Regions from separate parts of the Streptomyces sp. NPDC093546 genome, predicted to be linked through region 1. Evidence: riboswitches for the same ligand, from Rfam matches in the RefSeq annotation. Region 1 holds a riboswitch; the other holds the start of a gene.
What was found. Region 1 has a riboswitch for S-adenosylmethionine ahead of thrC (threonine synthase). Riboswitches for the same ligand answer to the same signal wherever they lie in the genome.

Region 1 (11,849 bases):
ACGCCCTCGCGCACCTCGACCTCCAGCGGCCCGAGGTGGTAGACGCCGTCGCCGAAGCCCGCCGCGTCCATCGCGTCGGTGATGAACGCGACCCGGCCGGCGCCCGCGTGATGGAACGCCAGCTCCAGAGCCGCCGGGTGCAGGTGTGTGCCGTCGTTGATGAGCTCGACGGTGACCCGCTCGTCCTCCAGGAGCGCGGCGATGGGGCCGGGGGCGCGGTGGCCGAGCGGGGGCATGGCGTTGAAGAGGTGCGTGGCGACGGTGGCGCCCGCCTCGATGGCCTCGACGGTCTGCTCGTACGTGGCGTCCGTGTGGCCGATGGCGGCGATCACGCCGTGCTCGGCGAGCAGGCGTACGGAGTCGATGCCGCCGGGTAGTTCGGTGGCGAGGGTGACCATCTTGGCGTGGCCGCGCCCCGCGTCGACGAGCTTGCGCACCTCCGCCGGGTCCGGGTCGCGCAGCAGGCCCTCGCTGTGGGCGCCCTTGCGGCAGGGGGAGATGAAGGGGCCCTCGAAGTGGATGCCGGCGATGTCACCCTGCTCGGCGAGTTCGGACAGCTCGCCGGCGCGGTGCGCGAGGAAGTCCATGTCACCGGTGACGGTGGAGGCGACGACGGTGGTGGTGCCGTGCAGGCGGTGCGTGTGGACGCCCTTGAGGACCTCCTCGACGGTGCCGGAGGTGAAGGAGGCCCCGCCGCCGCCGTGGTTGTGCAGGTCGACGAAGCCCGGGACGACCCAGTGCCCGGCGAGGTCGGCCGACGGGACACCGTCGGGGGCGGATGCCGGGTCGGCGATCCGGCCGTTCTCGACGATCACCCGCCCGCTGTCGACGATCCCGGTCGGCAGCACCACGCGGGCGCCGGCGAGAACAGTGCGATCGGCCATCAGGCGGATACCTCCGAGTCAGGGGCAGGGTCCTTGGAGAGCAGATCCCAGGCGAGGAGGCCCGCGCCCAGGCATCCGGCGGTGTCCCCGAGGGCCGCCGGCACGATGGCGGGCAGCTTCTGGAACGTGACCCGCTCCTCGACGGCCGCCCGAAGGGGTGTGAACAACGTTTCCCCGGCCTCGGCGAGACCGCCACCGATGATGAGCGTGCGGGGGTCCAGCAGGGTGAGCACCGTGACCAGCCCGTCGGCGAGCGCGTCGATCGCCTCGCGCCACACGCGTACGGCCCGCTCGTCGCCCGAGGCGACGGCCTTGGCGCAGTCCGCCGCGTCGGCGGCCGGATCGCCGCAGGCCGCCGCCCAGGCCCGGCTCACGGCGGCGGCCGAGGCGAGGGTCTCCAGGCAGCCGCGCTGGCCGCAGCCGCACGCGGGGCCGCCGGGGCGGACGACGATGTGGCCGAGCTCGCCGGCGTGCCCGTGGGCGCCGGCCTCGATGGTGCCGCCGATGCCGATGGCGCCCGCGATGCCGGTGCCCAGCGGTACGAAGAGGAACCGGTCGGTTCCGTGTCCCGCCCCGACGCGGCCCTCGGCGAGCCCGCCGGTGCGTACGTCGTGGTCGAGCGCGACCGGCAGGCCGCCGAGCCGCTCCGCCAGCAGGGCGCGGAGCGGGACGTCGCGCCAGCCCAGGTTGGCGGCGTAGACGGCGATGCCGCGGTCGCGGTCGACGATGCCGGGCACGGCGACACCGGCGGCGAGGGCGCCGGTGCCGTACCGCTCGCGGCCGTGGGCGTGCAGGTCGGCGGCGAAGCCGAGGATGGACTCCACGACGGCGTCGGGGCCGCGGTCCCGGCCGGTAGCGCGGCGCTCCTCGTACAGCAGCTCCCCGTCGGCTCCGACCAGGGCGGCCTTCATCCCGGTGCCGCCCACATCGAGGGCGATGACGTGTCGTCTCACGGAGACAGTGTGGCTCGTGAACCCGTGAAAGGTCTAGTCCACTTCCGAGGATTGTTGTCACCGCATACAAAACGCTTTTCGTACGGCTACGGCGTACGGCTACGACGACAGGATCACGCTCCGCGTGAGGTTGCGCGGCCGGTCCGGGTCGTACCCCTTCGCCTCCGCCAGCGCCACCGCCAGCCGCTGCGCCCGGATCAGGTCCGCCATCGGGTCGGCCGTCGCGTGCGCGTGCAGCGTGCCGCCCACCCGCGCGACCTCGGCCGCCAGGCCCTCCGGCAGCGCGCCGAAGACCCACGCGACCCGCCCCGGCCCGGTGATCGCGATGGGTCCGTGGCGGTACTCCATCGCCGGGTACGCCTCCGTCCACGCGCCCGCCGCCTCGCGCATCTTCAGCCCCGCCTCCAGCGCCAGCCCGTACGCCCAGCCCCGTCCCAGGAAGGTCCACTGCTCCGCCGCGAGTACCGCCTCCGGCAGCGGCTCCGTCACCGCCAGCTCCGCGTCCACCGCCGCCTCGGCGACCGGCTTCACACCGGGGACGCCGCGTACGGCATCGCCGAGGCCCGCCCGCAGGAACGCCAGCGCCGTCGTCGCGAACCGCGTCTGGACCACCGACTCCTCGTCCGCCCAGTCCAGCACCGCGACCGCGTCCGCCGCCTCCATGACCGGTGTCTTCGGGTCGGCGGTCAGCGCCAGCGTCGGCACCCCGCGCCCGCGCACCTCGCCCAGCAGCCGCAGCACCTCGGTCGTCGTCCCGGAGCGGGTGATCGCCACGACCCGGTCGTACGCGCGCGAGGACGGGAACTCCGAGGCAGCGAACGCGTCGGTCTCGCCCTGCCCCGCCGCCTCCCGCAGCGCCGCGTACGCGATCGCCATGAACCACGACGTGCCGCACCCCGTCACGGCGACCCGCTCGCCGGGGCGCGGCAGCCCCTCCCCGAACGACGCGGCGGCCTCGGCGGCGCGGCGCCAGCAGGCCGGCTGGGTGGCAATCTCTGCTGCGGTACGGGACATGCGAGGGACTCCTACGGCGTCGTACGCGTACAGGTCCCTGCCGGTCTAGCAGACCGGAGTTGTGGAAGCGATACCCAGTGGTGTAGACCTCATCCCCTCGGTAGGTGAATGAAGGTGGGACAAGGCTGTGCAGCGACGCCGCTCTCTGGGACTGACCGCGGCGGTAGCCGCACTCGGCATGGCGGCGAGCCTGTCGGCCTGCGGGGCGGGTGACTCCAAGGACGTCACCCTCAAGCTGGTCGCCGCCGACTACGGAAGCAACGCCTCCAACACGTCGCAGGCGTACTGGGACAACGTTGCCAGGGAGTTCGAGAAGAGCCACCCGCACATCAAGATCGATGTGAAGGTGCTCTCCTGGAAGGACGTCGACCGCGAGGTCGCCGAGATGGTGAACCGCGGCGAGGCCCCCGACCTCGCGCAGATCGGCGCGTACGCCGACTACGCCAAGCAGGGCAAGCTCTACAAGGCGGAGGAGCTGCTTTCCGTCCCCACCCAGGCCAGGTTCCTGCCGCTGCTCGCCCGGGCCGGCGAGGTCGACCGGGTGCAGTACGGCATGCCGTTCGCCGCCAGCACGCGGCTGCTCTTCTTCAACGAGGGCCTCTTCGCCAAGGCGGGCGTCGAACCGCCGAAGAACTGGGCCGACATCGCGGCGGCCGCGCGCAAGCTGAAGGACGAGGGCGTCAAGTACCCCTTCGCGCTGCCGCTGGGCTCCGAGGAGGCCCAGGCCGAGACCATGCAGTGGATGCTCAGCGGGGGCGGCGGCTACCGCGACGACAGCGGCGGTTCGTACGAGATCGACTCCGTCGACAACGTCAAGACCTTCACGTGGCTCAAGGACGAGCTCGTCGGCCCCGGCCTGACCGGGCCCGTCGCGCCCGGCAAGCTGGACCGGCAGCAGGCGTTCGACGCCTTCACGCGCGGCGAGGTCGGCATGCTCAACGGCCACCCGACGCTGATGCAGACGGCCGAGAAGGCGGGCGTGAAGGTCGGCACGGTGCCGCTGCCGGGCGTCGACGGCAAGGCCAAGGCGGCGATGGGCGTCGCCGACTGGATGATGGCGTTCAAGCAGAACGGCCACCGGCGGGAGGCCGGCGCGTTCCTGGACTTCGTCTACCAGGACAAGAACGTGCTGGAGTTCTCCGACCGCTACGACATCCTCCCGGTGACCGTCACCGCGAACAGCGCGATGTCCGCCGATCCGGAGCACGCGGACCTGAAGGCGTTCCTGGACGCCCTGCCCACGTCGGAGCTGTACCCGGTGGGCGAGACCTCGTGGGCGAAGGTCAGCGAGAGCGTCAAGCGGAACATCGGCGAGGCGGTCGCGCCCGACGGGGACCCGGAGGCGGTGCTCCAGGGGATAGCGAAGACGGCGAAGGACGCGGAAGCGGCCGAGTAGCCGAAGTAGCTATGTTCTTCATATGACCGCCGACCTCAGTGCTCGCGACCGGGCCGTCCTCGCCATGGAGCGCCGCTCCTGGCCGGGCCCCGGCGCGAAGGAGCGGGCGATCCGGGAGCAGCTGGGCCTGTCGCCGACGCGCTACTACCAGCTGCTCAACGCCCTCCTCGACGACCCCCGCGCCCTGGAGCACGACCCGGTGACGGTCAACCGGCTGCGGCGGGTGCGGGCGGCGCGGGAGGCGCGCCGGTAGGTGTGTGCACCGGTGGAGCTGGATAGGTTTCCGCCCATGGGTACCCCACAGGACTCACAGGACTTCCTCCCCAGCCCCACCACCGCCGCCGGCCGCGAGGGCCTCGACTCCTTCCTGGCCCATCCCGAGCGGGCGGTCGTCGGCCTCGACTTCGACGGCACCCTCGCCGAGATCGTCGACGACCCCGAGCAGGCGCGCGCCCACCCCGGCGCGGTCGCCGCCCTCGCGGCGCTGGCGCCGCACGTCGCGTCCATCGCGGTGATCACCGGCCGCCCGGCCGGTGTGGCGGTGCGGTACGGCGGCTTCGCCGGCGTACCGGGCCTGGAACACCTCGTGGTCCTCGGCCACTACGGCGCCGAGCGCTGGGACGCCGTCACCGGCACGGTCCGCGCGGCCCCGGAGCACCCCGGCGTCGCGGCCGTCCGCGCGGAGCTGCCCGGCGTCCTGGACCGGGCGGGCGCGTGGCGCGGCACCTGGACGGAGGAGAAGGGCCGCGCGGTCGCGGTCCACACCCGCCGCGCGGAGGACCCGCAGGCCGCGTTCGACGCCCTGCGCGAACCCCTCGCCGAGCTCGCCACCCGCCACGGCCTGGTCCTGGAGCCCGGCCGCCTGGTCCTGGAGCTGCGGCCCCCGGGCATGGACAAGGGCGTCGCCCTCACCGACCACGTCCGCGCCACCGGCGCGGGCACGGTCGTGTACGCGGGTGACGACCTCGGCGACCTCCCCGCCTTCGCCGCCGTCGAGAAACTCCGCTCCGACGGCACGCCGGGCCTCCTGGTCTGCAGCGCCAGCGCCGAGGTCCCGGACCTCGCCACCCGCGCGGACCTGGCCGTCCCGGGCCCGCCGGCGGTGGTCGACTTCCTGGGGGCGCTGGCCCGGCGGGTGGGCTGACGCCCCCGAACCGGGGGCGTCAGCCCCCGGGAACTACCCCAGCTCCCGCAGCGCGTGCAGCTGGTCCAGGAACCACTGGTGCGGCGGAAGCGCCGTCGCCGCCGCGGCGAGGCGCTTCGTGCGTTCGTCGCGTTCCGCCGTCGGCATCGTCAGGGCCTCGTGGAGGGCCTCGGCGGTGCCGGTCACGTCGTAGGGGTTCACCGTGACCGCCTCGTCGCGCAGCTCCTCGTACGCGCCCGCCTCCCGCGACAGCACCAGCGCGCAGCCGTGGTCGGAGACGACCGGGACCTCCTTGGCGACGAGGTTCATGCCGTCGCGGATGGGGTTGACCAGGGCCACGTCCGCGAGGCGGTACGCGGCCAGCGAGCGGGCGAAGTCGTCCTCGACGTGGAGGATCACCGGGGTCCAGCCGTCGCGGCCGTACTCCGCGTTGATCTCGTCCGCGAGCTGCGACACCCGCGCCGTGTACTCGCGGTACACGGGCAGGTCCTGCCGCGAGGGGTAGGCGAAGGCGAGGTGGACCACCCGTTCGCGCCACTCGGGGCGCTGCTCCAGGAGCGTGCGGTACGCCAGCAGCCCGCGCACGATGTTCTTGGACAGCTCCGTGCGGTCCACGCGGACGATCGTCTTGCGGTCGGGACCGATCTGCTCCCGCAGCGCCGCCATCCGCTCGTCCACGTCCGCCCGCCGCGACCGCTCCCGCAGGAAGTCCGCGTCCGCGCCCAGCCCGTGCACGCCCAGGTACGTCCGCCGCCGCTGGTGGCCCGGGATGCGGTACTCGAAGCTCGGCTCCTGGTCCCGGGGCCAGTACGCCATCCCGTCGTAGTGGCCGAGCACCACCTGGCAGCAGTCCTGGAAGGCGCGCCGCCACCGCGAGGTGAGGAAGCCGAGGCGGTCCGCGCCGAGCATGCCGAGCAGCAGCTCCTCGGCGATGTCGTCGGGCAGCATCCGGAAGTACTCCGGCGGCGCCCACGGCGTGTGCGAGAAGTGCCCGATCCGCAGGTCGGGACGGAGCTCGCGCAGCATGCCGGGGGCGAGCGCCAGGTGGTAGTCCTGGATGATCACCGTCGCGCCCCGGTCCGCCTCCGCCGCCAGCGCCGCCGCGAAGGCCCGGTTGTAGAGCCGGTACGCGTCCCACTGGCGCCGGAACTCCGCGTCGTACACGGGCTCCAGCGGCGTCTGGTACAGCATGTGGTGCACGAACCACAGCACGGAGTTCGCGATGCCGTTGTACGCCGCCGCGTGCGTCGCCGCGTCGATGTCGAGCATCCGCACGCCGGGCTCGCTGATCCCGCGCCGCACCGCCTCGCGGTCGCCGTCGCTCAGCGCGGCGCACACCCACAGCGCCCCCGCGTCCGGACCGATCGCGGACAGGCCCGACACGAGCCCGCCCCCGCCGCGCCGGGCGTCGAGCGTGCCGTCCGCACGCGGCACGTAGCTGACCGGACCTCTGTTCGAAGCAACGAGAATCTGGGGCGCCATGGAGACGAACCTAGCCCGTAGCCGAAACGCTCAAACGTACGCCCGTCACGCCACGCGCCGCCGCCGTGTGTACTCCGCCACACTCGCCATCGGAGGCCGTTCCTCCGTGTCCACCGCGTGCGTCCGCGGCACGAACCCCGCCTCGCCCCGGTCGAACTGCGTCAGCCGCGGCCGCACCAGGTGCCCCCGCGACAGCCGCAGCTGCGCCGTCCGGTAGATCGCCGCCGCCATCCGCCCCAGCGCCCGGTCGTCCTGGTGCCGGTGCTTGCGCACCCCCACGTCCACCTGGGCGAGGGCGTCGAGCCCCACCGTGTGCAGCGCGTCCACCAGCAGGCCCAGTTCCACCCCGTACCCCACCGGGAACGGGAGCCGCTCCAGCAGCGAGCGCCGCGCCGCGTACTCGCCGCCCAGCGGCTGGACGAACCCGGCCAGCTGCGGCCAGTGCAGGTTCAGCAGCGGCCGCGCCACCAGCTCCGTCACCCGCCCGCCCTGGCCCGGGGAGCCCTGGCCTGCGGGGCCCGCCATCGGCCGGTCGTACATCGCCTTCACGAAGTGCACGGACGAGTTCGTCAGCAGCGGCCCGACGATCCCCGACACGAAGTCCGCCGAGAAGTCGATCAGGTCGGAGTCGACGAAGCACACGATGTCGCCGCTCGTCACGAGCAGCGACCGCCACAGCACCTCGCCCTTGCCGGGCAGCGCCGGTATCCGGGGGAGTATCGCGTCCCGGTGCTCCACCCGCGCCCCGGCCGCGCGCGCCACCTCCGCCGTACGGTCGGTCGAGCCCGAGTCGATCACCACCAGCTCGTCCACCAGCGGCACGGCCCTCGACATCAGCTCGCGGCGGATCACGGTGACGATCTCGCCGACCGTCGCCTCCTCGTTGAGCGCCGGCAGCACCACGCTCACGGTCGTCCCGCCTTTCGCCGCGAGCAGCTGGTCGAGCGGTCGCTCCGAAACGGACCAGGACCGCCGGTCCAGCCAGCGCTCCACCTCTTCCAGCACGTGATCTCCATCTCGCGTATCGGACGACCATCTCAAGCGTCCAGGGGTTCGGTTACAGTCTTGAACAACGCGGACGGCCGACACATGTCGGGTCCCCCGCGCACACAATCGAATACCGCTCATCCAGAGGGGCAGAGGGATACGGCCCGTTGAAGCCCCGGCAACCCTCCAGTCGGCACTCGCACATCTGCGCAACGCGAGGCCCCGGCTAGGGAAGGTGCCAAATCCGTCTCATGGCGAAGTGCGCCATGAGGAAGATGAGGAGAAAGGGCCTCGCCTCCATGGCTGTACAGACTGTCTCCCCCTCGGACGCCGCTCCCGGCACCGCCGCCGACACCAGCAAGAACGTCGACCTCGGGCCCGCGTCCGCCCTCTCCTGTCGCGAATGCGGCGAGCGCTTCGCCCTCGGCCCCATCTTCGCCTGCGAGCACTGTTTCGGGCCGCTCGAGATCGCGTACGACCTGCCGAGCGGCGACCCCGAGGCCCTGCGCAAGCGCATCGAGGCCGGGCCCGCCAACATCTGGCGGTACGCACCGCTGCTGCCCGTCCCCGCCGACGTCGCGGACAAGCCGAACCTGAACCCGGGCTGGACCAAGCTCGTCCAGGCCGACAACCTCGCCCGCGAGCTCGGCGTCGAGCCCGGCAAGCTCTTCGTCAAGGACGACTCCGGCAACCCGACGCACTCCTTCAAGGACCGCGTCGTCGCCCAGGCCCTGGAGGCCGCCCGCGCCTTCGGCTTCACCACCCTGTCCTGCTCCTCCACCGGCAACCTGGCGGGCGCGGTCGGCGCCGCCGCCGCCCGGGCCGGCTTCCGCTCCTGCGTGTTCATCCCGCACGACCTGGAGCAGGGCAAGGTCGTCATGGCCGCCGTGTACGGCGGAGAGCTCGTCGGCATCGAGGGCAACTACGACGACGTCAACCGCTTCTGCTCCGAGCTCATCGGCGACCCGCTCGGCGAGGGCTGGGGCTTCGTGAACGTCAACCTCCGCCCGTACTACGCCGAGGGCTCGAAGACGCTCGCGTACGAGATCTGCGAGCAGCTCGGCTGGAAGCTGCCGGACCAGATCGTCATCCCGATCGCCTCCGGCTCGCAGCTGACGAAGATCGACAAGGGTCTGCAGGAGCTCATCAAGCTGGGCCTGGTCGAGGACAAGCCGTACAAGATCTTCGGCGCCCAGGCGGAGGGCTGCTCCCCGGTGTCGGCGGCCTTCAAGGCCGGTCACGACGTCGTACGGCCCCAGAAGCCGAACACCATCGCCAAGTCGCTCGCCATCGGCAACCCCGCCGACGGCCCGTACGTCCTGGACATCGCCCGCCGCACGGGCGGCGCGGTCGAGGACGTCGACGACGAGCAGGTGGTCGACGCGATCAAGCTGCTGGCCCGTACGGAGGGCATCTTCGCCGAGACGGCGGGCGGTGTGACCGTGGGCGTGACGAAGAAGCTGGTCGAGGCCGGTCGGCTCGACCCGTCCCTGACCACGGTCGTGCTCAACACGGGCGACGGCCTGAAGACCCTCGACGCCGTGGCCGACACCTCGCAGGCGACCGCCGTCATCCGCCCGAGCCTGGACGCGTTCCGCGACGCGGGCCTGGCCTGACCGCCCCCCACTCCGTACCGGGCTCGTACCGCTCGTACTGAAAGGCATCACGACATGAGCGTCAACGTGCGCATCCCCACCATCCTCCGCACGTACACGGGCGGCCAGGCCGAGGTGAAGGCGGAGGGCGCGACCCTCGCCGAGGTCATCGAGTCGCTGGAGAAGAACCACCCGGGCATCGCCGCCCGCGTCCTGGACGACCAGGGCAAGCTGCGCCGCTTCGTCAACGTGTACGTCAACGACGACGACGTCCGCTTCGAGCAGGGTCTGGAGACCGCCACGCCGGACGGCGCGGGCGTGTCGATCATTCCCGCCGTGGCCGGCGGCTGCTAGTTCGCTGATAGCGCTTTCCGGAATTGCCCCCTCCGCACGCTGTGCGCAGGGGGCATTTCTGCATGGTTGAGCGCGGTAGAGTTGGGGAAGCCCCCGCCGCCGGTCATGTCACGCGCATATGAATTCACGCCCCGGCGCGACAAGATGCAGTCAAAGTACCCGTGCCTGATGCGCCGAATGTGCGCTTTGCCGGGCCCGACTTGCCCGGGGTTCTGGCGAATTCCGCCTAATTTTCCGTTCACGCGTGCTCGGAATTCTCGTCCGATTGACCTGTTGCAGACGGCAGTTGGACAGATACATTCAGCGGCGGTCGACGCGTTCCGGCGCACGCCCGTTCCTGTCAGCGGGTGAGGTCTGACCCGGGTCCGCGAAGTGCGGTCCTGTGCAAGGGCCAGTAATAGGGGAGTTAGGCATGGCTCAGGGCACCGTCAAGTGGTTCAACGCGGAGAAGGGGTACGGCTTCATCGCGGTCGACGGTGGTGCGGATGTATTCGTCCACTACAGCGCGATCCAGATGGACGGCTACCGCACCCTGGAAGAAGGTCAGCGAGTCGAGTTCGAGATCTCGCAGGGCCAGAAGGGTCCGCAGGCGGACATGGTCAAGCTCGCCGGCTAGTAGCAGGCGCGATTCGGCCAGCGACTTTCACAGTGGTGCCGAGGGGCCCGCATCCGCACAGGATGCGGGCCCCTCGCGCGTGCGCGTACGCGCACACGCGTAGTGGATCGAAGGCTCCCGATCCACGGGAGGAGCTTGCACTCGCAGGGGTCGAGTGCTAATCATTGGCGTTAGCACTCTGAAGGTGAGAGTGACAACGAAGGACCGAGTCGGTGAGGTCCGCAGGCCGGTGGGGCAAGGAACCACAGGGGCATGCAGGCCGTCCGTCGCGGGCGCCAGCGCGGTCCGGAGCATCCACCCCAGTCCGGGAGGACCACTTCACATGGCCAAGATCATCGCGTTCGACGAGGAGGCACGGCGCGGCCTCGAGCGCGGCATGAACCAGCTCGCCGACGCCGTCAAGGTGACCCTGGGCCCCAAGGGTCGCAACGTCGTCCTCGAGAAGAAGTGGGGCGCCCCCACGATCACCAACGATGGTGTTTCCATCGCCAAGGAGATCGAGCTCGAGGACCCGTACGAGAAGATCGGCGCCGAGCTGGTCAAGGAAGTCGCCAAGAAGACGGACGACGTCGCCGGTGACGGCACGACCACCGCGACCGTCCTCGCCCAGGCGCTCGTCCGCGAGGGTCTGCGCAACGTCGCCGCCGGCGCCAACCCGATGGCGCTGAAGCGCGGCATCGAGAAGGCCGTCGAGGCCGTCTCCGGTGCGCTGCTCGACCAGGCGAAGGAGGTCGAGACGAAGGAGCAGATCGCCTCCACCGCCTCCATCTCCGCCGCCGACACCCAGATCGGCGAGCTCATCGCCGAGGCCATGGACAAGGTCGGCAAGGAAGGCGTCATCACCGTCGAGGAGTCCCAGACCTTCGGTCTGGAGCTGGAGCTCACCGAGGGTATGCGCTTCGACAAGGGCTACATCTCGGCGTACTTCGCCACCGACATGGAGCGTATGGAGGCCTCGCTCGAGGACCCGTACATCCTGATCGTCAACTCCAAGATCTCCTCCGTGAAGGACCTCCTCCCGCTGCTGGAGAAGGTCATGCAGTCGGGCAAGCCGCTGCTGATCATCGCCGAGGACGTCGAGGGCGAGGCCCTGTCGACGCTGGTCGTCAACAAGATCCGCGGCACCTTCAAGTCCGTCGCCGTCAAGGCCCCGGGCTTCGGCGACCGCCGCAAGGCCATGCTGAACGACATCGCCATCCTCACCGGCGGCACGGTCATCTCCGAGGAGGTCGGCCTCAAGCTGGAGAACGCCGGTCTCGACCTGCTGGGCCGCGCCCGCAAGGTGGTCATCACCAAGGACGAGACCACGATCGTCGACGGTGCCGGTGACAGCGAGCAGGTCCAGGGCCGCGTCAACCAGATCCGCGCCGAGATCGAGAACTCCGACTCGGACTACGACCGCGAGAAGCTCCAGGAGCGCCTCG
Region 2 (11,849 bases), on a different contig from region 1:
GTCGCCGACAGCGGCGTCGGCGTGCCGCCCGACGACGCCGGTGTGATCTTCGAGCGGTTCCGGCGCGGCACCGCCCGGCGGGGCACCCGCACCAGCGGCGGCGCGGGGCTCGGGCTGTCCATCGTGAAGGCCATCGCCGAGAGCCACCGGGGGCGCGTCGAGCTGCGTCCCACCGAGGGCGGCGGCGCCACCTTCGTACTCGTACTGGAGGAAGAGGACGAGTGAACCGCGTGCTGATCGCCGAGGACGAGGAGCGGATCGCCTCCTTCGTCGAGAAGGGGCTGCGTGCCAACGGCTTCACCACCACCGTCGCCGCCGACGGCGACACCGCGCTCGACTACGCCGTCACCGGCGGCTTCGACCTGATGGTGCTGGACATCGGGCTGCCGGGCCGGGACGGCTTCACGGTGCTGCGGGAGCTGCGCGAGGCGCGGGTGACGCTGCCGGTGATCGTGCTGACGGCACGGGACTCGGTGCGGGACACGGTCGCCGGGCTGGAGGGCGGCGCGGACGACTGGATGACGAAGCCGTTCCGCTTCGAGGAGCTGCTGGCGCGGGTACGGCTGCGGCTGCGCACCGCCGCCCGCGCGCCCGAGGTGACGGTGTTGCGCAGCGGCGACCTGAGCCTGGACCTGCGCACCCGGCGGGCGCGCGCGGAGGACCGGACCGTGGACCTGACGGCGCGTGAGTTCGTGCTGCTGGAGCTGTTCCTGCGCCATCCGGGCCAGGTGCTGTCGCGGGAGCAGATCCTGTCCCACGTATGGGGGTACGACTTCGATCCGGGGTCGAACATCGTGGACGTGTACGTGCGCAATCTGCGCAGGAAGCTGGGGGCGCGGCGACTTGAGACGGTACGCGGCATGGGTTACCGCATGCCGTGACGCCGGGCGTAGATGAACTTTCCTTCACCAAGGGCTCATTGAGGGCTCACGGCGGGTGGAAACACTCGATGGTGTGACGCTCTCCCTCAGCCGGGCGATGTGGCTGGGTGCCGCGCTCGGACTGTGCGCGGTGCTGGCCATACCGTCCTACTTCCCCGGTCTCGGCGCCGACGCGCGCCTCACCCTCGGGGTGTTCGTCCTCGCCACCGTCGCCTGGATCGCCACGCCCGTCGACGACACGTACATCGCGCTGGGCGCCGGGCTGGCGCTCACGGCGACCGGCGTGATCAGCAGCGAGACCCTCTTCGCGACGCTGGGCGACGAAACGATCTGGCTGCTGATCTGCGCGTTCGTGCTGGCGGCCGCGGTCACCCGGACGGGGCTCGCGGGGCGGGCGGCGGCCTTTCTGGTCAGCGGGGCCCGTACGGTGCGCCAGCTGGTCCACCTCACCACCGCCGCGCTGGTGGTGACGTCGTTCGCCGTCCCGGCCACCTCGGGGCGGGCCGCGCTCGCGCTGCCGGTGTTCCTGGCGCTGGCGAAGGTGCTGGCGGACCGGGGGCGGCTGGTGGTGATGCTGGCGCTGCTCTTCCCGACCGTCGTGCTGCTGTCCGCCGTCGCGACGCTGATCGGCGCGGGCGCGCATCTGATCACGGTCAACGTGCTGTGGGAGCAGTCGGGGCAGCGGCTGGGATTCGTGGAGTGGCTGCTGCTCGGCCTGCCGCTCGCGGTCGTCTCGTCCCATCTGGCCGCCGAGGCGGTGCTGCTGACCTCCACCTCGCGGGCCGACCGGAGCGGCCCGGTGCACATCACGGCCGCCGACATCGAGGCGCACTCCCCCGCGCCGGTGACCGGGCCGCTGAGCATCGCCGAGGCGCGCTGCGCGCTGCTGCTGGCCACGGTGGTGGTGCTGTGGTGCAGCGAGCCGCTGCACCGGGTGTCGCCCGCGGTCGTCGCGCTGATCGGCGCGGTGGTGGCGTCGTCGCCCGCGCTCGGCACCGTACGGCTCAAGGACGCGCTGCGGACGGTGCCGTGGCCGCTGCTGCTGTTCATGGCGGCGACGATGGCGATGGGTGTGGCGCTCTCGGACTCGGGGGCCGCGGGGTGGCTGGTGGCGGGGCTGCCGGTGGACGCGCCGCCGTGGCTGTTCCTCACCGTGGTCGTGGCGGTCTCCACCGCCGCGCATCTGGTGCTGCAGTCCCGCTCGGCCCGCTCCTCGGTGCTGGTGCCGCTGGTGGTGGCGGCCGCGGCGGCCGCCGGGGTCAATCCGGTCACGGCCGCGCTGGCGTCCACCGCCGCGGCCGGGTTCTGCCACACGCTGCCCGCGTCGGCCAAGCCGGTGGCCCTCTTCGCGGACGTACCGGACGGCGTGCCCACCTACGCGCCGCGCGACCTGCTGCGGCTGTCGGCCGTGCTGGCCCCGCTCACCGCGGGCGTGGTGCTGCTGTTCGCCCTGACCGTCTGGCCGCTGCTCGGCGTGCCCGTCCTCCTGGAGTCCCGCCCATGAGCCACTCGTACCGCATCGCCGTCGCGCCCAGCGGCTTCAAGGAGTCCCTGTCGGCGCGGCAGGCCGCCGAGTCCATCGCCGAGGGGGTGCGGCGGGTCCTGCCGGGCGCGCGGCTGGACCTGATCCCGCTGGTCGACGGCGGCGAGGGTACGGCGGAGGCGCTGGCCGCCGCGACCGGCGGGCGCCTGGTGGAGTGCGTGGCGACCGGGCCGCTGGGCTCACCCGTGAACAGCCACTTCGCGCTGCTGGGCGACGGCTCGGCGGTGGTGGAGATGGCCGCCGTCGCGGGCCTCGCGCTGGTGGGGCCCGGCCGCCGCGACCCCGGCGCCACGACCACGTACGGCGTCGGCGAACTGCTGCGCGCGGCCCTGGACTCCGGTGCCCGCCGCATCCTCGTCGGCTGCGGCGACTCCGGTACGTCGGACGGGGGTGCCGGGGCGCTCCAGGCGCTGGGCGTGCGCCTGCTCGACGCGGACGGCCGCGAACTCCCGCGCGGCGGCGCGGCTCTGGGGCGGCTCGCGGCCATCGACCCGAGCGGGCTCGACCCGCGCCTCGCGGAGGCCGAGCTGCTGGTGGCGTGCAACCCGTACAACGTGCTGTGCGGCGAGCGCGGCGTGGCCCGGGTCTTCGGCCCCCAGAAGGGCGCCTCCCCCGTTCAGGTGGAAGTCCTGTCGGCGGCTCTGGAGCACTGGGCGGCGGCGCTGACGGAGGCGTTCGCCCCGGCCGCCGACCTGCGCGGGGCGCCCGGAACCGGGGCGTCCGGGGGCCTGGGAGCGGGGCTCGCGGCGCTCGGGGCCCGGCTGCTGCCCCGGTTCGAGGTGCTGCTCGACGGGCTGGACCTCGACGCGCGCCTGGCCCGCGCGGACCTGGTCATCACGGGCGAGGGCGCCCTCGACGCGCAGACCGTGCGCGGGAAGATCCCCGGCGAGGTGGCGCGCCGCGCCCGGGAGGCCGGGGTGCCGGTCCTCGCGCTGGCCGGCACGCTGGGCCCCGGCGCCCGCGACGCGGGGCTCGACGCCTACGAGTCGCTCGCGCCCGGGCCCGTCCCGCTCCAGGAGGCCCTGGAGCGGGCGGCCGAGCTGCTGGCGGACGCGGCCGAGCGGGCGCTGCGCACGGTGCTGGTGGGCACGCGACTGGTCAGCCGCGGTCGGGCACACAACGCCCGTCCTCCGTACGGTAGTTCCACTTCGCCCCGTCCCGCACGAGCTCCTTCACGGCCCGAACGAACCGGTCGACGTGCTCATCCGGCGTCCCCGCCCCGAAGCTGACCCGGATCGCGTTGAGCGACTTCTCGCCGGGCGGCGCCGCCTCGGGCGCGCCGCACTCGCCGATCTGCTGCGGGTCGCTGCCGAGCAGGGTCCGCACGAGCGGGTGGGCGCAGAACAGGCCGTCGCGCACGCCGATGCCGTACTCGGCGGAGAGCGCCGCCGCGAAGTGCGAGCTGTTCCAGCCGTCGACCACGAAGGAGATGACGCCGACACGCGGGGCATCGTCGCCGAAGAGCGACAGCACCCGCACCTCGGGAACCTCTGCCAGGCCCTCGCGCACCTTGCCGATCAGGTACCGCTCGCGGGCCACCAGGTCGTCGAAGCCGGCCTCGGTGAGCGCCTTGCAGGCGGAGGCGATGGCGTACGCGCCGATGACGTTCGGCGAGCCGGCCTCGTGGCGGGCCGCGGTGGTGTGCCACTCGACGTCGACGCCGCCGTCGGCGCGCCGGGCCACCGTGCGGGAGGCGCCGCCGCCCGCCAGGTACGGCTCGGCCTCGCTCAGCCAGTCGGCCCGCCCGGCGAGCACGCCGGAGCCGAAGGGCGCGTACAGCTTGTGCCCGGAGAAGGCGACCCAGTCGACGTCCAGCTCGCGCACGGAGACCGGGTGGTGGGGCGCCAACTGGGCTGCGTCCAGCACGATGCGCGCGCCGTGCGCGTGGGCGGCGGCGGCGAGCTCCCGCACCGGCCACAGCTCGCCGGTGACGTTGGACGCGCCGGTGACGCAGACGAGGGCCGGGCCGTAGGGGTCGCGGTCGGCGAGCGCCCGCTCCAGTGTGTCGACCGTCTCGCCCGGCGTGCGGGGCGCGTTGAGGTAGGTGACGCGGGCGTCCCTCCAGGGCAGCAGCGAGGCGTGGTGCTCGGTCTCGAAGACGAAGACCTGGCAGTCGGCGGGCAGGGCGGCGGCCAGCAGGTTCAGCGAGTCGGTCGTGGAGCGGGTGAAGACGATCTGGTCGTCCTCGCGGCAGTCGAGGAACTCGGCGACGGTGGCGCGGCTGTTCTCGAACAGGTCGGTCGACAGCTGCGAGAGGTACCCGGCGCCCCGGTGCACGCTGCCGTAGTACGGGGCGTACGCGGCGACGTCGTCCCACACCCGCTGCAGCGCGGGCGCGCTGGCGGCGTAGTCGAGCGCGGCGTAGGTGACCTCGCCACCGGTGACGAGCGGCACGGTGACATCCCGGCCCAGAACGGGCAGCGGCGTACAAACGGACTGGTCGGCGGCAGCGGTGAAGACAGACATGGCGAACTCCCGTACAGGGCAGGCGAATTCCACGCGTCAACGCACAGGGGTGCGGACGCGACGGAAGGAAAAAGGGGATGCCGAAGAAGGGGCGAGACGCCCTATCGCATTCGCTTGCTCACGAGACTGCTCCCTCGAGGACCAGGACCCCAGGGTGTGCAGGGGTCCGCGCTTGCCGCAGACCTCGCTGCCTGCGACCTGGTCTTCACCCGGGGCACCCCGCCACGGACGGAGGGTTGCCGGACAGCGGGCCGGGGCCGTAGTCGCTGTCACTCATGACCTTGAATGGCATCTTGCCATACGTCTCGGCATGCGCAAGGCGCAGTCCGCCATCCGGACTGCGCCTTGCCTCACACCTACGCCCGCTCGCGCGTTCAGCGGTGACTGGCCTCCACCCACCGGTCGAGGGCCGCGCGCGCCGCGCCGGAGTCGATCGACTCGGCCGCCTTGGCCATGCCCGCCCGGATCTGGTCGGCGAGCGGCGCGTCCGTCGGCTCCAGCGCCACCAGCGCCGCCGCCGAGTTGAGCAGCACCGCGTCCCGCACCGGCCCGGTCTCCCCGGCGAGCAGCCGGCGCGCCACGTCGGCGTTGTACGAGGCGTCCGCCCCGCGCAGGGCCTCGACCGGTACGAGCGCGATGCCCACGTCCCGCGGGTCGAAGGCCTCCTCGCGCACGGCCCCGTCGCGTACCACCCACACCTTCGAGGTGGCGGTGGTGGTCAGCTCGTCCAGCCCGTCGTCGCCGCGGAAGACCAGTGCGGAGGAGCCGCGCTCGGCGAGGACCCCGGCCAGGATGGGCGCCATGCGGGCGTCCGCCACACCGGTGGCCTGGGCCTTGACCCGGGCGGGGTTGGTGAGCGGGCCGAGGAAGTTGAAGGTGGTGCGGATGCCGAGCTCCTTGCGGGCGGCGGCCACGTGGCGCAGCGCGGGGTGGAACTTCACCGCGAAGCAGAAGGTGACGCCGGCTTCCTCGGCGACCTCGGCGACCCGCCGGGGCGTCAGCTCCAGATTGACGCCCAGCTTCTCCAGGACGTCCGAGGCGCCGGAGGCGGAGGACGCGGCGCGGTTGCCGTGCTTGACGACCTTGGCGCCGGTGCCGGCGACGACGATCGCCGACATGGTGGAGATGTTGACGGTCTTGGCGCCGTCGCCGCCCGTGCCGACGATGTCGACGGACGGGCCGGGCACCTCGATCAGGTTGGCGTGCGCGTACATCGTCCGGACGAGGCCGGAGATCTCCTCGACGGTCTCGCCCTTGGCGCGCAGCGCCACCGCGAAGCCGGCGATCTGGGCGTCGGTGGCCTCGCCGCGCATGATGCGGTCCATCGCCCACGCCGTGTCGTCGGCGCTCTGGTCGCGGCCCTCGAGCAGGCCGTTCAACACCACGGGCCAGGAGCGGCCCGCCGAGCTCGGTCCTCCAGCGGGTTGCACAGCGCTCATGGTCGCTCCTGGTGTCCGTGTGTACGGGGATGACCACAGCCTATCGAGCCACGGGCACGGCACAGAGCCCCGTCCGGTGAATGGACGGGGCTCTGTGCGGTGTGGCGACCGTGAGGTCAGGCGGCGAGTGCCGGTCGATCAGTGGTGGCCGTGGCCACTGGTGATCTCCTTGTACTCCTCCACGCTGGCCTTCGGGATCTGGTTGCCGTCGCCGAAGTAGCCCTTGCTGAGCTTGGCGCGGAGCTTCTCCGTGCGGGTCGGCTTGCGCTCGACGCCGTTCTCGTCGACCGTCGGGCCGATCTCGGCCGGCGTGTACTGCTCGTGCGCGGTGAGCGCGTGCAGCTGGGCCTGGCTGAGGGGCTCGTGGATCTCGACGAACTCGCCGTGCGGCAGGCGCTTGATGATGCCGGTCTCCCGGCCGTGCAGCACCTTGTCCTTGTCGCGCCGCTGCAGACCCAGGCAGATCCGCTTGGTGACGACGAAGGCGATGACCGGACCGAGGAAGAAGAAGATCCGGACGAACCACGTGATCGCGTTGATCGACAGGTGGAAGTGGGTGGCGAAGATGTCGTTGCCGCCACCGATCAGCATGATCATGTACGCGGTCACCCAGGCGACACCGAGCGCGGTCCGGGTCGGCGCGTTGCGGGGCCGGTCCAGCAGGTGGTGCTCCCGCTTGTCACCGGTGATCCACGACTCGATGAACGGGTACAGCGCGATCGCGGCGAGCATGATGCCGAAGACGACCAGCGGGATGAACACACCCAGGACGAGCGTGTGACCCCACAGGTTGATCTCCCAGCCCGGCATGACACGGATCAGACCCTCGGCGAAGCCCATGTACCAGTCGGGCTGGGCGCCGGTGGACACCTGGTCCGGGCGGTACGGGCCGAGCGCCCAGATCGGGTTGATCGTGAACAGCGCCGCGATGATCGAGATGACACCGAAGACCAGGAAGAAGAAGCCTCCGGCCTTGGCCATGTACACCGGCAGCAGCGGCATGCCGACGACGTTCTTGTTCGTCCGGCCGGGGCCGGGGAACTGCGTGTGCTTGTGGTAGAAGACCAGGATCAGGTGCGCCACCACGAGGCCGAGCATGATGCCCGGCAGCAGCAGGATGTGGATCGAGTAGAACCGGGCGATGATGTCGTGGCCCGGGAACTCGCCGCCGAACAGGAACATCGAGATGTACGTGCCGACGATCGGCGTGGACAGGATCGCGCCCTGGGTGAAGCGGACACCGGTGCCGGAGAGCAGGTCGTCCGGGAGCGAGTAACCGGTGAAACCGGTGAACATGCCGAGGACGAACAGCAGGAAGCCGAACAGCCAGTTGACCTCACGCGGCTTGCGGAACGCGCCGGTGAAGAAGACGCGCATCATGTGCACGAACATGCCCGCGATGAAGATCAGCGCGGCCCAGTGGTGGATCTGCCGGATGAGCAGACCACCGCGGACGTCGAAGCTGATGTCCAGGGTCGAGGCGTACGCCTCGGTCATGCGGATGCCCTGCATCGGCACGTACGAGCCGTGGTACTCGATCTCGTTCATGCTCGGGTGGAAGAACAGCGTCAGGTACACACCCGTGAGGATGATGATGATGAAGCTGTAGAGGCAGATCTCACCCAGCATGAAGGACCAGTGGTCCGGGAAGATCTTCCGCATGTTGGCCTTGGCCAGGGAGTAGATCCCCAGACGGCCGTCGGCCCAGTCGGCCACCCGCTCGCCGGCGGGCGCCTTCCGCTGTGCGTCTGTTGCGGTCGTGGTGCTCATCCGCGCTCCCAGAATGCAGGACCGACGGGCTCCTCGAAGTCGCCGAGCGCCTCGAGGAAGCCCTCGTCATTGACGCCGATCCGCAGCTGCGGAAGGGCGTGACCGGCCGGGCCGAAGATGACGCGGGCGCCGTCGGAGAGGTCGAAGGTGGACTGGTGGCACGGGCAGAGGACGTGGTGGGTCTGCTGCTCGTACAGGGAGATCGGGCAGCCCACGTGGGTGCAGATCTTGGAGAAGGCCACGATGCCCTCGTGCGACCACTCGAGCTCGCGCTTGTCCTTGATGTCCTCCGGCTGGATCCGGACGATCATCAAGGCGTCCTTGGCGATCTTCGTGTTGAACTCGTGGTCGTGCTCCTCCAGGCCCTCGGGCTTGGCGAAGGTCAGCGAACCCACCGCGACGTCCTCGGGACGCAGCGGCTCGTTCGTGTTCATGTTGATGAGCTGCTTGCCCTTGGCCCACGACGTGTGGAACAGCTTCTTCTCGGGCATCGGGCCCAGCTCGCGCAGCAGCACCACGCCGGAGAGCGGCACCATGGCCAGCGCGCCGAACATCGTGTTGCGGATCAGCGGGCGGCGGCCGATCGCGGACTCCCGCGCGCCGTCCGCGAAGTCGGCCATGACCTTGGCCTTGACCTCGGGCTCGGCCTCGATCGGGTGACGGTCGTCGGCGACCTCGTGGTCGGACATCAGGGTGCGGGCCCAGTGGACCGCGCCCGCGCCGATGCAGAAGAGCGCGATGCCGAGCGTCAGGCCGAGCGACAGGTTGGTCGCGCTGACGTGGCCGAGCGGCCAGACGTACACGATCTTGTCGACCGGGAAGATCACGAACGAGGCGATGAAGCCGATCGTGGCCAGCATCGACAGCGTGAACAGCAGGGCGACCGTGCGCTCGGACCGCTTGGCGGCCCGCTCGTCGATGTCCTGGATGCGCGGCTTGTGGGGCGGCAGCCCCGGGTCGGCGAACGGGTTCTCGGCTACCGCCGTGCCGTGCGCGGCGTCCTGCTTGTGCGGCAGGCTCTCTTCGGAAATGTCTTGGCTACTCATGACTTCTTGGCCTTAGCGGTGTGGGCCGCGACCCAGACGGCAACAGCGATCAGCGAACCCAGACCGAAGATCCAGCCGAACAGGCCCTCGCTGACCGGTCCCAGACCGCCCAGCGCGAAGCCGCCGGGAGTCGGGGTCTCGTCACCGTTCACGGTCTTGATGTACGCGATGATGTCCTTCTTCTCCTTCTCCGGCATGGTCGTGTCGGGGAAGGACGGCATGTTCTGCGGGCCGGTCTCCATGGCCTCGTAGATGTGCTTCTCGCTCACGTCCTCGAGGCTGGGCGCCCACTTGCCGTTGGTGAGCGCACCACCCTCGCCGGTGAAGTTGTGGCACTGGGCACAGTTCGTGCGGAACAGGTCACCACCGCGGGCGATGTTCGCCCCTTCGGGGCTGTACTGCTTCTCGGTCGGCGTGACCGGACCGGGGCCCAGGGACGCGATGTACGCGGCGAGCTGGTCGATCTGCGCCTGCGAGTAGATCTTCTTCTTCTTCGGCACCTGGGCGCCGGGCTGCTGCGCCGGCATGCGGCCGGTGCCGACCTGGAAGTCCACGGCGGCGGAGCCGACGCCGACCAGGCTCGGGCCGTCGGAGGTGCCCTGACCGCCGGTTCCGTGGCAGCTGGCACAGCCGACGGAGTAGAGCTTCTTGCCCTCCTCGATGGCGAGTGACTGGGCGGTTTCGTCGGCCTGCGCCTTGTCCGCGGGTGCGAACGCGGCGTACAGCCCCCCAGTGGCCGCCAGCGCGAGAAGTAGGACGACGACCGCCGCCAGCGGATGGCGTCGTCGTGCGGAGAGCTTTTTCACGGATTACCCCGGTGTCAGGATCTTCTGCGTCGATGCTTGCTGGATGTGTTCGGGCGTACCTGAGGTACGGGCCCGATTACTTGATCATGTAGATCGTGGCGAAGAGGCCGATCCAGACGACATCGACGAAGTGCCAGTAGTAGGACACGACGATGGCGGCGGTTGCCTGCTCATGGGTGAATCTCTTCGCCGCGTACGTCCGGCCGAGGACCAGCAGGAAGGCGATCAGGCCGCCCGTCACATGCAGTCCGTGGAAGCCGGTCGTCATGTAGAACACGGAGCCGTACGGGTCGGACGAGAGCGAGAGACCCGCGTCCTTGACCAGCTCGGTGTACTCGAAGACCTGGCCGCCGATGAAGATCGCACCCATGACGAACGTGATGATGAACCACGTCCGGAGCTTCTTCACATCGCCCCGCTCGGCGGCGAACACGCCGAGCTGGCAGGTGAGGGAGGAGAGCACCAGGATCGTGGTGTTGGTCGCCGAGAACGGGAAGTTCAGGTGTCCCGCCTGCTGGGACCAGAACTCGGCACCCATCACCGAACGAAGGGTGAAGTACATCGCGAAGAGGGCCGCGAAGAACATCAGCTCGGAACTCAACCAGATGATGGTTCCGACGCTGGTGAGGTTCGGCCGATTGACCGACGGGTGCGCGTGCCCGGTTTCTACTGTCGTTGCTGTCGCCACGACCGACATTATGTCGGTCGCTTATCCCGCCCTCACTCCGGGGGGTGCCGTTCGGTGTGTTGATGCGCTCCGTCCAGCCCGAACGGCCCATCCGAACCGGTGTTGACGCGGTGTGGGGAGGAGTAGCATCCGGCCCATCGGTACCTGCCTACCTGCCCTTGCCGCCGACGTACTCGGAGGAACAATGCAGTCGAGCGCCACCGTCCTGGTCTACAGCGACGACGCCAACACCCGCGCGCAGGTGCGGCTGGCGGCCGGGCGCAGGCCCGCGGCCGACGTTCCGCCGGTCGAGTACATCGAGTGCGCGACGCTACCGGCCGTGCTGGAGCGGCTGGACCAGGGCGGGATCGACGTCTGCGTCCTGGACGGCGAGGCGGCTCCCGCCGGGGGCATGGGGGTGTGCCGCCAGATCAAGGACGAGATCTTCCGCTGCCCGCCGGTGCTGCTGCTCATCGGCCGCCCGCAGGACGCCTGGCTCGCCACCTGGAGCCGCGCCGACGCGGCGGTGACGCTGCCGGTGGACCCGGTGGAGCTGGCCGACTCCCTGGCCGCGCTGCTGCGCAGCAGGCTGTCCGTGGAGGCGTGAGGGTCAGAAGGCGACCGGCCGGACGCGCGCCGCGTCGGCGGGGTTGACGCCCGGGCGGGCGGCGTCCACGAGGGCGCTGCCCGTGCGCCACTTGTCCCAGGGGATGTTCCAGTCGCCGAAGCCGTTGCCGAAGGGGTCCATCGGGCTTCCGCCGCTGTTGACGACGGCGACGATGTCCCCCGGACGGACGGTTTTGAAGAACCAGGCGGCATTGCTGGTGGACATGCCCGTGCAGCCGTGGCTGACGTTGGCGAAGCCGTGGGACCCGGCGGACCAGGGCGCCGCGTGGACGTACTCCCCGCTCCAGGTCACCCGGGTGGCCCAGTAGACGGGCAGGTCGTAGGACTCGCTGCTGCCGGCGGCGATACCGACGGTGGTGGACCGCATCCGGACGAACTGCTCCTTGCCGAGCACCACTTTGATGCCGTTGCGGGTGGCGAAGCCCGGTTTGCCGGTGGTCACCGGAATGGTGTTGATCACTTGCCCGTTGCGCTTGACCGTCATCTGGTGGGACGCCGCGTCGGTGATGGCCTCGATGCGGTCGCCGATGGTCAGGCTGAGGGGCTTGACGGGCCCGCCGTACAGGTCGCCGTCTATCCGTACGCCGGCGAGCTTGCCGGTGGC

Region 2: another riboswitch for S-adenosylmethionine. It lies ahead of ACIRNI_RS10695 (aminotransferase class V-fold PLP-dependent enzyme); the one in region 1 lies ahead of thrC (threonine synthase).

What each region holds. Positions count from the first base shown of each region.
Region 1 is NZ_JBIWJG010000003.1:102,957-114,805, forward strand. Features, by position in the region: gene nagA (N-acetylglucosamine-6-phosphate deacetylase) at 1-884, opposite strand, end outside; gene ACIRNI_RS06885 (ROK family protein) at 884-1,795, opposite strand; gene ACIRNI_RS06890 (SIS domain-containing protein) at 1,937-2,851, opposite strand; gene ACIRNI_RS06895 (extracellular solute-binding protein) at 3,030-4,247, shown strand; gene ACIRNI_RS06900 (DUF3263 domain-containing protein) at 4,270-4,500, shown strand; gene otsB (trehalose-phosphatase) at 4,537-5,391, shown strand; gene ACIRNI_RS06910 (trehalose-6-phosphate synthase) at 5,425-6,873, opposite strand; gene ACIRNI_RS06915 (glucosyl-3-phosphoglycerate synthase) at 6,919-7,878, opposite strand; SAM riboswitch class I at 7,995-8,142, shown strand; gene thrC (threonine synthase) at 8,136-9,476, shown strand; gene ACIRNI_RS06925 (ubiquitin-like small modifier protein 1) at 9,531-9,809, shown strand; gene ACIRNI_RS06930 (cold-shock protein) at 10,222-10,425, shown strand; gene groL (chaperonin GroEL) at 10,748-11,849, shown strand, end outside.
Region 2 is NZ_JBIWJG010000004.1:218,981-230,829, reverse strand. Features, by position in the region: gene ACIRNI_RS10715 (sensor histidine kinase) at 1-225, shown strand, start outside; gene ACIRNI_RS10710 (response regulator transcription factor) at 222-881, shown strand; gene ACIRNI_RS10705 (SLC13 family permease) at 979-2,385, shown strand; partial or broken gene ACIRNI_RS10700 (glycerate kinase) at 2,382-3,565, shown strand; gene ACIRNI_RS10695 (aminotransferase class V-fold PLP-dependent enzyme) at 3,523-4,890, opposite strand; SAM riboswitch class IV at 5,054-5,171, opposite strand; gene trpD (anthranilate phosphoribosyltransferase) at 5,265-6,329, opposite strand; gene ACIRNI_RS10685 (cytochrome bc complex cytochrome b subunit) at 6,468-8,099, opposite strand; gene ACIRNI_RS10680 (Rieske 2Fe-2S domain-containing protein) at 8,096-9,145, opposite strand; gene ACIRNI_RS10675 (c-type cytochrome) at 9,142-9,951, opposite strand; gene ACIRNI_RS10670 (heme-copper oxidase subunit III) at 10,028-10,648, opposite strand; gene ACIRNI_RS10665 (hypothetical protein) at 10,824-11,225, shown strand; gene ACIRNI_RS10660 (Ig-like domain-containing protein) at 11,229-11,849, opposite strand, start outside.